DNA from 2 places in the Blautia sp. 1001283B150304_161114_C9 genome. Region 1 is predicted to be linked to the other one. Evidence: riboswitches for the same ligand, from Rfam matches in the RefSeq annotation. Region 1 holds a riboswitch; the other holds the start of a gene.
The links. A riboswitch is a leader RNA that binds a small molecule or an ion and turns the genes downstream of it on or off. The one in region 1 is predicted to bind FMN.

Region 1 (5,349 bases):
GGTTTCCCACTATGATACTGCCTGCATTTCCAAGTCCGAGGCAGAAGCATACAACAAGATTTTTGGAAATATTCGCTATTCCATTGGCGGCAACAGCATCCGTTCCCAGATGTCCCATGATCACAGAATACATGGAAAAACCTATTCCCCATGCAAGATTATTGATCAGTAACGGAACTGTTTTCTGCCAGAAACGGCCAAATAACTTTTTCTCACAGCTTCTGAGACTGAATTTCACAGCTCTGATCCTGCACAATACATAACCAACACTCCACAGGAACTGCACAACTGTTGCAAGTACGGTTGCCAGTGCAGCACCTTTAATCCCCATCTTCGGGAAGCCGGACAGGCCAAAAATGAAAACAGCATTCAATGCGATATTGAGAATTACCATAACCCCATTGATCAGGGTACTCATATTTACTGCACCACAGTTCTTCATCATTGCCAGGAAAATCTGTGCAATTCCCGAAAACACATAGGAAATGCCGATGACTCTTAAATACTCACTTCCCAGAACGATCAGAGTTTCCTCATTTGTCAGGATTCTCATGAGCTGTTCCGGAAAGAAAAGGGTTCCTGCCAGAAATACTACTGCAATACATCCACAAATCTTTGTCACAAGGCTGAACACCTGGGAAATACCTGTGTAATCCCCTTTTCCATAATATTGTGCCACAAACATATTCTCGCCTGCCATAAATGCAAACATAAACAGATTAAATACAAAAGTAACCTGTGTGGCCAGTGATACGGCTGACATGGCATCCTGACTTAACTTTCCCAGCATGATCGCATCACATGCTCCGACCAGGGCTGTCATGAACTGCTGAAGTGCGATTGGAAGTGCCAGCCTGACTATTTCTTTTCGTAAACTTCGTTTACGCTCATCCATTATCTTTTTTTGCTCCTGTATAAAATATTAATGATACTCATCAGTCAATTTTCAGAATCATATTCAGGATTCTTCTTGCGCTGAAACGGATCTCTTCTTGTTAAAGCTCTTTCGTTAAAAATGCAAAAGGTTCTTCATCCTGCAGGAAATGCAGAAGCTGATATGCGCACATGATCGCTACATTTTCCTCTTTCAGGATTCTCTTTACTTCTTCTCTGTCAGCAAGTACAACTTCAATTTCCTCTGTGTCTTCCTGTGCATCTTTACTGATTTCACCTTCCGCATATCCATAAACAGTTGCGCAGGATTCATCTGTCATGCCAACCGTTGTGAAATAAGGTTTCTCAAATGCAGGATCTACTTTCAGCGGTGCGAATTTCAGTCCTGTTTCCTCGTACATTTCTCTTACTGCACCCTCATGGAATTCTTCGTTCGATTCTACCAGACCTGCCGGGAATTCATAGATGTATCCGCCGATTGCATATCTGTACTGACGTACCAATACAACCCTGTCTTTTTTCTCTCCGTAAAGACTGTAAATAATTACACCATCCGGAGTATTTTTACCTGTTTTTATTTTTAATTCGTTAATACTCTTCGCACGGGATGCCACAAAATATGACACAGGAGTGTTGTGAATGCTTGTTGCATTTAAATGATACAAATTCAAAAATTTACAGTCTGTCAGTTTCTCAATATTATGTATCTGTCCCATAATGGATACTTCCTTTCGCTATTCATAAACCTCACATTCTGATGTTTATATCGTCTGTTTTATCTTACCATATTATCGTATCTTTTTTAAGTCTGTCTGAAAATTTCCGTAATTATTTTTTGCACATAAAAAAAGAACAGCCACAGATTTTTCATCATACGACTGTTCTTCTTTTTTATTTATTGGATTGCCAATTTATTCTTTATCAGATATAAAATCAATCTCCCTTGAGAACTACACGGATTCTCTTATAGATCAGGAATACGATCAGGGATGTCAGAGCATATTTGAATATGTTGAATGGGAAAATGATCATTGCTGCAAATGTAAGAAGATTATTTACAGAACTGTGTACTGCACTTCCCATTTCGATAAATGCTTCTACCGGCATTCCAAAAGCCTTTCCGTATGCCGGAAGTAACACGAATGCATTGATAAAGCATGCAACTACTGCTGTAAGTACGGTTCCAACTGCCATTCCGATCACTGCATGTTTTCTGCTCTTAACAGATTTATAGCGGTAGATCAGACCTGCCGGAACTGCAAATGTACATCCAAAGATGAAGTTTGCCACATCGCCTACACCTGCTGTCATAGAGCCCTTTGTTACCAGATGCACAAGAATCTTCACCAGCTCGATCAGTACACCTGCGATCGGTCCCATTGCAAATGAGCCAACCAGTACCGGGATTTCTGAAAAATCCAGCTGATAAAAAGTCGGTGCCAGGAAAGGAAGCGGAAACTCCAGATTCATTAAAATTCCTGCGATAGCGCCAAGCATGGCTATCTGTGTAACGGTTCTCGTCTTACTCCTTGCCATCGCATTTCCATTTCTTAATACCTGTTCACTCATACTGTTTCTCTCCTTTGAAATTATTCTTTATGGATATGTCTCATACCCTGTTAAAAGAAAATTCCACAAGCTTTTTATATAATGAAGATTTTCTTCAACATATAAAAAACCCCGGATCATATCCGGGGTAATGAGCACGTATGGTAAATATCGCGTGTTCTTCTCTCATCCAGACTATACTGTCGGTTCTGGAATTTCACCAGATCAGCCGCCGAAGCGGGTCGCGGACTATAACCGCCGGTAGGGAATCTCAGCTGATGCTGATCACCACAACCCCGAAGAATTTTCTTTTATTTGCGTCTGATTATACTACATACAGGCATTTATTTCAATATCATTTGTGACTTTTTTCTGAGTTTTATTTCCATTTAATCAATATTGTTAACCCTACAGCCCGCTAATACAACAACAAGCGTGTCTCCACCCTCGGTATTCTCAAATGAACTGGTTCCAAGCGGCAGACCGGTTACTTCTACTGTATCATCCTCGAAAACATCATCCAATTCTCCATTATAATAAACAGAATACTGCTGTTCTTCTCCATCTATCAGATTTAGCCATGTCAGATAATGTCCTTCTTCCATTTCCTCTTCCTGAACCTGTATTACGTATGCGTCCGAAATTCTCATCAGCTTATCACCATATCTGGATGGATTTTTGTTGATATGGCGAAAATCCAGTTCTGCATCTATCATTTCATCCGGTATTACCAGTTCTGGTGAAGCAGGGAAAAAATCATCATGTTCTTCCAGAAAAGTTTCCGCCTTCTCCGTTAATGTATACTCTGTACTGCATTGATCCTGTATATATGTATACAGATCCAATGCTGTATAGCTTGCGCCTGTATTCTCTGAGGCATATACATTTAAACTGTCCAGAGGTGTTACTCCCTGTAAAATAACCGCTGATAATGCTGCTATTGCAATCCTTTTCATAATTGTTTTTGCTGCCATAGTTATCCCCCTTTTCTTTTGTAACATTTACCATTAATTATATCTTCGCTCTTTCTTTAATATCCTCTACAAATGCTGTAGCTATTTTCTTTCTGTTGGAATATACAACCGCTTTGTTCCCGCTTCTCAGACATATCGTTATTTTATAATTTGAGCCTGCCCATATAAACAGAAGAACACATATGATCATTCCAGGATTAGAAAAACAGGAAATCACTGCCAGACAAATGAAAAATATATAATATCCTGGTATTTTGTAGTTCATAAGTATTGCCGTAATATCTTCATAATAGATCACAGGAATCATATTCTTCTTTACCGGCTTTATATCTATAGTCAGCTTTTCGTGATCAGCAAGAATTGTGCTGTAAATCCTTCCCGTCAGCCACGATAAATAAATTCCTCTTGAAGAACTCATGGTATACTTCATATTCTGCTTTGTCACAGCATTTTCTTTTTCCTGTGTAGGCTGTGTTTGAGTTTCCAGTGCTTCCATATTACTTTCCCCTCTTATTTCAGTTTTTACCGACCAATGTCAGCAGCAGTGCAATGGGTATTGTCACAAATCCTGCAACCATACAGATAATAAAACGTGTCATGTAGAAGTATGTTGCATTGGAATAAACATACACTTTCTTAGACCACCATATCTTATTAGTCGCCCAATATGCTGCCGCTATGTAAGCGATCATAAGTATTGCTGCCATAGTTTTCACCTCACTTATGTACAATCTTCAGTAATTCATTTAGAGGATTGTTATAATTCACTCATCTTTATTACACTCATTATACCCTTCTCTTATCAGCTTTTCATTCACTGACAGTATATGTTTTACGCCACAGCAACAATAGTTTTCTCACTTATGGCCAAACGTTATTTTTGTTCCTTACAGTAACGTAGCCAACTATCAAATATAAAATTTACAATCTTCTTTGATAATTGACGAACTCCTGAGAATATGCTTTAATGGGTTTAGTATAAATACTTCAGGAGAACAAACATAGTTCTCAACTACGCATCTACACCAATGATACATTGTATCATATCTCACAAAAAGAAATGGAGGAACACAAATGGGTCTTATAGCTATCAGCAGTCTGATGCTCTTGGGCGGTATGTATCTGATGATCGCATTCGCATGGTGGCTTCTGCAGATCATTGCCAACTGGAGAATCTTTACCAAAGCAGGAGAGGACGGATGGAAAAGTATTATTCCAATATATGGCGATTATATTTCTTATAAAATCGCATGGCAACCTGCATATTTCTGGCTGACATTGGTTCTTGGAATCGTATCTTCCTGCTTACAGGGAACTCTTGAAACAAACGACAGTTTAATGATCTCCATGATCATCGTACTGATCAAAATCATACTTGCCATAATCAGCATTATATACAGTGTTAAGCTTGCAAGAGCTTTTGGCAGAGGCACAGGATTCGCCATTGGCCTTATTTTCTTACAGCCAATCTTCATGCTGATCCTTGGCTTCGGCGATGACAGATATTATGGGGCAGATAAATAAGTATATATTAAATGGAAAATCCCCGGAACTTACGTTCCGAGGATTTTTACATATATACAGATTACAGTTTATTATAGAATTCTGTTGTCAAAATATTCTTTTACCGTTTCACAGCAAAAATCAGAATTGTCAGTCCACTGGAGCAGACAGATAACTTGCCAGACAATATCCAGATGAACCTTGATAATACACAGAAATAAATCCGTTTCCGACATCTCCGAATGTAGCAACGGCTGTTCCCAACGGAATCTGACAAATTTCAGCAGCATTTACATCTGGATTTGTGCGAAGAGTAATACTTTCATTGCAGTTAATCACATAACGTGTATGTGGAATCGGAGCACCTTCTGTTGGTTCTTCATATTTAGTAACCTGAGTAAGCGCAATCCATCCGTATGTTCCATTATAA
Region 2 (5,349 bases), on a different contig from region 1:
TATTAAATTTGTGGACGATCTCCTTGCACTGCTCGAGCATTGGAAGCTGATCTTCGCCAACCGGAACAGTAGTAGCGCGGAATGCAGTGATGTCTGCAGCCTGGCTGATCGGATAGCAGAAGAAACCGACAGGGATGCTTGCCTCGAAATTACGCATCTGGATCTCGGATTTAACTGTAGGGTTACGCTGTACACGTGCTACAGTAACAAGGTTCATATAATAAAAAGTAAGCTCTGTAAGCTCCGGAACCATAGACTGGATAAAGATAGTGGACTTCTCAGGATCAATGCCGCATGCAAGATAATCCAGGGCAACCTGAAGGATGTTCTGGCGAACTTTCTCAGGGTGTTCAGCGTTATCTGTTAATGCCTGTGCATCTGCGATCATAATATAAATTTCATCATATAAGCCGGAGTTCTGTAAACGAACACGCTCGGATAATGAACCAACATAATGTCCAACATGAAGGCGGCCTGTTGGGCGGTCACCGGTTAAAATAATTTTGCTCATTTTGCTCTCCTAAAAGTAAATTCCGATTTTCCAGAGAGTTTCTGGAAATTCTCAGTTACTACTATTATAAGGCCTGCGAATGTTACCGTCAATGATTTTGGGGGAATAAATGAGGATATAATTTATTGAATATTTATGCAATAAATACATTTACAGAATTGATTAAAAGAAAAGATTCTGCTAGAATAATAAATAGCTTCCGGCAGGATTGCAGAGATGCGTAACAGAAATATGTCATGCGTTGTATGATAAGATAAAAGGAGTATTTACCATGCCAGTATTTGATTTCAGCGGTGCTTCAGACAAGAAACCAGGTGTACAGTCTGAATGTACCTACACTACTTTCCAGTCTAATGAAAAGGAGACTTCCCCTGAGAAACCGATCATGATTCTGGATAACAGCAGCCGTCAGTGGAAACATCATTCCTGCGGTATTTTTACTAATCCAATCAAACGTACATCCTTTGAATTTAAAGAGGATGACGGCGTTTTCAGTGCAGATATCATCAGTATTGATTCAAGATTTGTAAGTCTTCTGAAATGGCTTGGGGAGAATCATATCAATGTGCGCCTTTCAGGAGAGAATAAAGAGAACGGTTATGCAGTTTATAAGATTCGTGAAACTGCTTTTGGCGGCGGCACGAAACTTTCCGCAGAGGACGGATTTCTTCAGTTTATGATCGAGAGACTTCTTGCAAGCAGTGCACCTGCAGAGATTGTTGAGGATGAAGATGAGGAAGAAACAGGGGACGAGATGAAGCTGACAAGCATTCAGAGCATCACTGACTTTATGACCTGTGCCGGAAGAACTCTGCCGGATAATATTCGTCTCTGGGCTCGAAGAAACCTTGCAGTTGCCCGCTCTCATGAGGTATCTCCGGAAGAGAGACGCCACGCTCAGCGTGCACTGTCCATTATGATGAACATTCAGTGGAAGAATAACTACTTTGAAGCAATCGATCCTCAGGAAGCGCGCAGGATTCTTGATGAGGAACTCTACGGAATGGAATCTGTAAAGCAGCGTATCATTGAAACCATCATCCAGATCAACCGTACCCATACACTTCCTGCATACGGACTTCTCCTTGTAGGCCCTGCAGGTACAGGTAAATCCCAGATTGCATACGCAGTTGCCCGTATCCTGAAACTGCCTTGGACAACTCTGGATATGAGTTCCATCAATGATCCGGAACAGCTTACAGGAAGTTCCAGAATCTATGCAAACGCAAAGCCCGGAATCATCATGGAAGCTTTCTCAGCAGCAGGAGAATCCAACCTTGTATTTATTATCAACGAGCTTGATAAAGCAGCGTCAGGTAAGGGCAACGGAAACCCTGCAGACGTACTTCTTACTCTGCTTGACAACCTTGGATTTACAGATAACTATATGGAATGTATGGTGCCCACAGTGGGCGTTTATCCCATTGCTACGGCAAACGATAAATCCCAGATCAGCGCACCTCTTATGTCCCGTTTTGCAGTGATCGATATCCCGGATTATACATCAGAAGAGAAGAAGATCATCTTCTCCAAATATGTTCTTCCGAAAGTTCTGAAACGCATGAGCCTCAAGGCAGAAGAATGCGTAGTAACAGAAGAGGGTCTGAATGCCATCGTTGAGTTGCATAAAAATACAAGCGGTATTCGTGATCTGGAACAGGCAGCAGAGCATATCGCAGCCAATGCCCTGTACCAGATTGAAGTAGATCACCTGACAGGTGTGACATTTAATGCAGATATGGTAAGAAGATTACTTTCCTGAAAAAAATCTTGACAGAGATAAAAGTTGAGAGTATACTGTCAGACATCAGCAAGATAAATCGCAAAAATTGCTGATAAAAATAAAATAAGATCTTCAGGGCAGGGTGCAATTCCCTACCGGTGGTAAAGCCCACGAGCCATAAGGCATGATTCGGTGCGATTCCGAAGCCGACAGTACAGTCTGGATGAAAGAAGATAACAGTAGAGATACAGAAGAATTAACTGATCTGTGAAAGCTGACTGCTCTGGAATAATTAATTTATTCCAGAGCTTTTTTATATCAATTAAAGTGATTTCAGTGATGAAATAAAGAGTCAGATTCATCGGAAGATAATTCATATCAAATATTAATTACCAAGCCCTGGATGTTGAAAAAACACCGGGGCTTTATTTTATGGAATTTTTATGGAATTGTTATAAAAGAGCAGGAGATGATGGATTGAAAAATATAACGGATATGGAACAGGACAGGCAGTACATGAAAATGGCTTTGGAACTGGCGCAAAAAGGAATGGGTTTTACAGCACCTAATCCGATGGTAGGTGCTGTGATCGTTAAAAACGGAAGGATCATTGGTCAGGGATATCACAGAAAATACGGTGAACTCCATGCGGAGAGAGAAGCTCTGGCAGCATGTACGGAAGAACCCGAAGGAGCATCTATATATGTTACTTTAGAACCCTGCTGCCATTATGGAAAACAGCCTCCATGCGTGAATGCAATCCTGGAGGCCGGAATCAGACGCGTGATCATCGGATCATCAGATCCTAATCCGCTGGTTGCAGGAAAAGGAATCCGGATTTTGAAGGATCATGGAATTGAAGTAACAGAAAATATTTTAAAAGAAGAGTGCGATAAATTGAATGAAGTATTCTTTTATTACATCCAAAATAAAAAACCGTATGTGGTCATGAAATATGCAATGACTATGGATGGGAAAATTGCCGCTTATACAGGTGAATCTAAATGGGTGACAGGAGAAGCTGCCAGAATTCATGTACAGAAACAGCGACTGAAATATACAGGAATTATGGTTGGAGTGGGAACCGTGCTGGCAGATGATCCGATGCTCACCTGTAGACTGGAAAACGGCAGAAATCCTGTGCGTATTATCTGTGATTCCCATCTGAGAACACCACTGACATCTAAGATTGTAAGAACAGCAGCGACAATTCCAACAATCTTTGCAACCAGCAGTAAAGACCAGCAGAAGATAAAGAATTATGAAGATATGGGATGTAAAGTTCTGGATGTCCCGGAAAAAAACGGACACATAGATTTAAACAGACTAATGGAACTTCTGGGAGCTGCAAAGATAGACAGTATCTTACTGGAAGGAGGAGGCACTTTAAACTGGTCAGCACTCGAAAGCGGTATTGTTCAGAAAGTCCAGACCTATATAGCACCCAAACTTTTTGGGGGAGAAAGTGCAAAGACACCGATAGAAGGAAAAGGATTTCCTGATCCTGCCAGCGCAATATTATTAAAAAACAGCGAAATAATCAGAATAGGAGATGATTTTCTTATAGAGAGTGAGGTGAAGAGTAATGTTCACGGGAATTGTTGAAGAACTGGGAACTGTGAAAAAAATAAAAAAAGGAGCAAATTCAGCAGTATTTACGATACGGGCAGAGAAAATTCTGGATGATCTGAGAACAGGGGACAGTGTAGCTGTAAATGGAATCTGCCTCACTGTAACTGCATGTCTGGAAGATGGTTTTACAGCAGATGTGATGCATGAGACATTGAATCGTTCTGCGCTGATTCAGCTTTCTTTGGGACAGCATGTAAATCTGGAAAGGGCAATGCCTGCAAATGGAAGATTTGGAGGACACATTGTTGCCGGGCATGTGGATGGAACAGGAAAAATCACGGAAATTCGCAGAGATGATAATGCTGTCTGGTACACCATTCAGGCTTCACCACAAATTATGAAATATATTGTGACAAAAGGTTCTGTAACAGTTGATGGAATCAGTCTTACAGTGGCAAAAGTCTCAGAAACAGACTTTTCCATTTCTGCAATTCCTCATACAGTAAAGATTACAGTCCTCGGAGAACGCAAAGAAGGAGATATCGTCAATCTGGAGACAGACATAATTGGAAAATACGTGGAAAAATTAATAACGCCTGTGAAAGAACAGCCGATAAAAAGTAATATTACACGGGATTTTCTGAACAAGTATGGCTTTTGACAGAATTAACCACAAAGCGGTTATTCGATTGATGCAGAACTGTACAGTGGATGTTTTATCTGCCTGACACGAACCAGATAAGCAGCCAATACGAATGATTTTGCCCTCTTAACAACAGAAAAATATATTGTATCAGAAAAATACATTGCATAAGGAGAGAAAAAATGAACGGATTTGATTCAGTAGAAGAAGCTCTGGAAGAACTTCGGAATGGAAAAATTATTCTGGTAACGGATGATCCGGACAGAGAGAATGAAGGAGATTTTATCTGTGCAGCAGAGTTTGCCACAACAGAAAATATTAACTTTATGGCAACTCACGGAAAAGGACTTATCTGTATGCCAATGTCTGAGGAATATGTAAGAAAACTGCAGTTCCCGCAGATGGTAGCAGAAAATTCAGATAATCACGAAACTGCTTTTACTGTTTCCGTAGACCATATCAGCACCACTACAGGAATCTCTGCGGCAGAACGTTCTGTTACTGCCATGAAATGTGTGGATGAGAATGCAAAACCCGAAGATTTCAGACGCCCCGGACATATGTTTCCACTTCTGGCGAAGAAGAACGGTGTTCTGGAAAGAAACGGACATACAGAGGCAACTGTAGACCTGTGCAGACTTGCAGGGTTAAAACAGTGCGGGCTGTGCTGTGAAATTATGAGAGAAGACGGCACTATGATGCGGACTTCTGAGTTACGGGAACTTGCCGGAAAGTGGAATCTTAAATTCATAACAATTAAAGATATTCAGAATTATCGTAAATGCCATGATATTCTGGTGGATCGCGTGACGACCACAAAAATGCCGACCAGATACGGAGAGTTTATGGCGTATGGATTTGTAAACCGCCTGAATGGGGAACATCATGTAGCACTGGTAA

Region 2: it holds a riboswitch for FMN, as region 1 does, so the genes downstream of both, ribD (bifunctional diaminohydroxyphosphoribosylaminopyrimidine deaminase/5-amino-6-(5-phosphoribosylamino)uracil reductase RibD) here and I4V44_RS00800 (ECF transporter S component) in region 1, are expected to answer to the same signal.

What each region holds. Positions count from the first base shown of each region.
Region 1 is NZ_JADPGO010000001.1:179,870-185,218, forward strand. It holds gene I4V44_RS00790 (MATE family efflux transporter) at 1-895, opposite strand, end outside; gene I4V44_RS00795 (NUDIX hydrolase) at 996-1,610, opposite strand; gene I4V44_RS00800 (ECF transporter S component) at 1,828-2,463, opposite strand; FMN riboswitch at 2,617-2,750, opposite strand; gene I4V44_RS00805 (hypothetical protein) at 2,832-3,416, opposite strand; gene I4V44_RS00810 (hypothetical protein) at 3,454-3,912, opposite strand; gene I4V44_RS00815 (hypothetical protein) at 3,932-4,123, opposite strand; gene I4V44_RS00820 (DUF5684 domain-containing protein) at 4,491-4,940, shown strand; gene I4V44_RS17460 (SH3 domain-containing protein) at 5,070-5,349, opposite strand, start outside.
Region 2 is NZ_JADPGO010000002.1:155,489-160,837, forward strand. It holds gene trpS (tryptophan--tRNA ligase) at 1-511, opposite strand, end outside; gene I4V44_RS01980 (AAA family ATPase) at 783-2,273, shown strand; FMN riboswitch at 2,359-2,473, shown strand; gene ribD (bifunctional diaminohydroxyphosphoribosylaminopyrimidine deaminase/5-amino-6-(5-phosphoribosylamino)uracil reductase RibD) at 2,730-3,839, shown strand; gene ribE (riboflavin synthase) at 3,820-4,467, shown strand; gene I4V44_RS01995 (bifunctional 3,4-dihydroxy-2-butanone-4-phosphate synthase/GTP cyclohydrolase II) at 4,632-5,349, shown strand, end outside.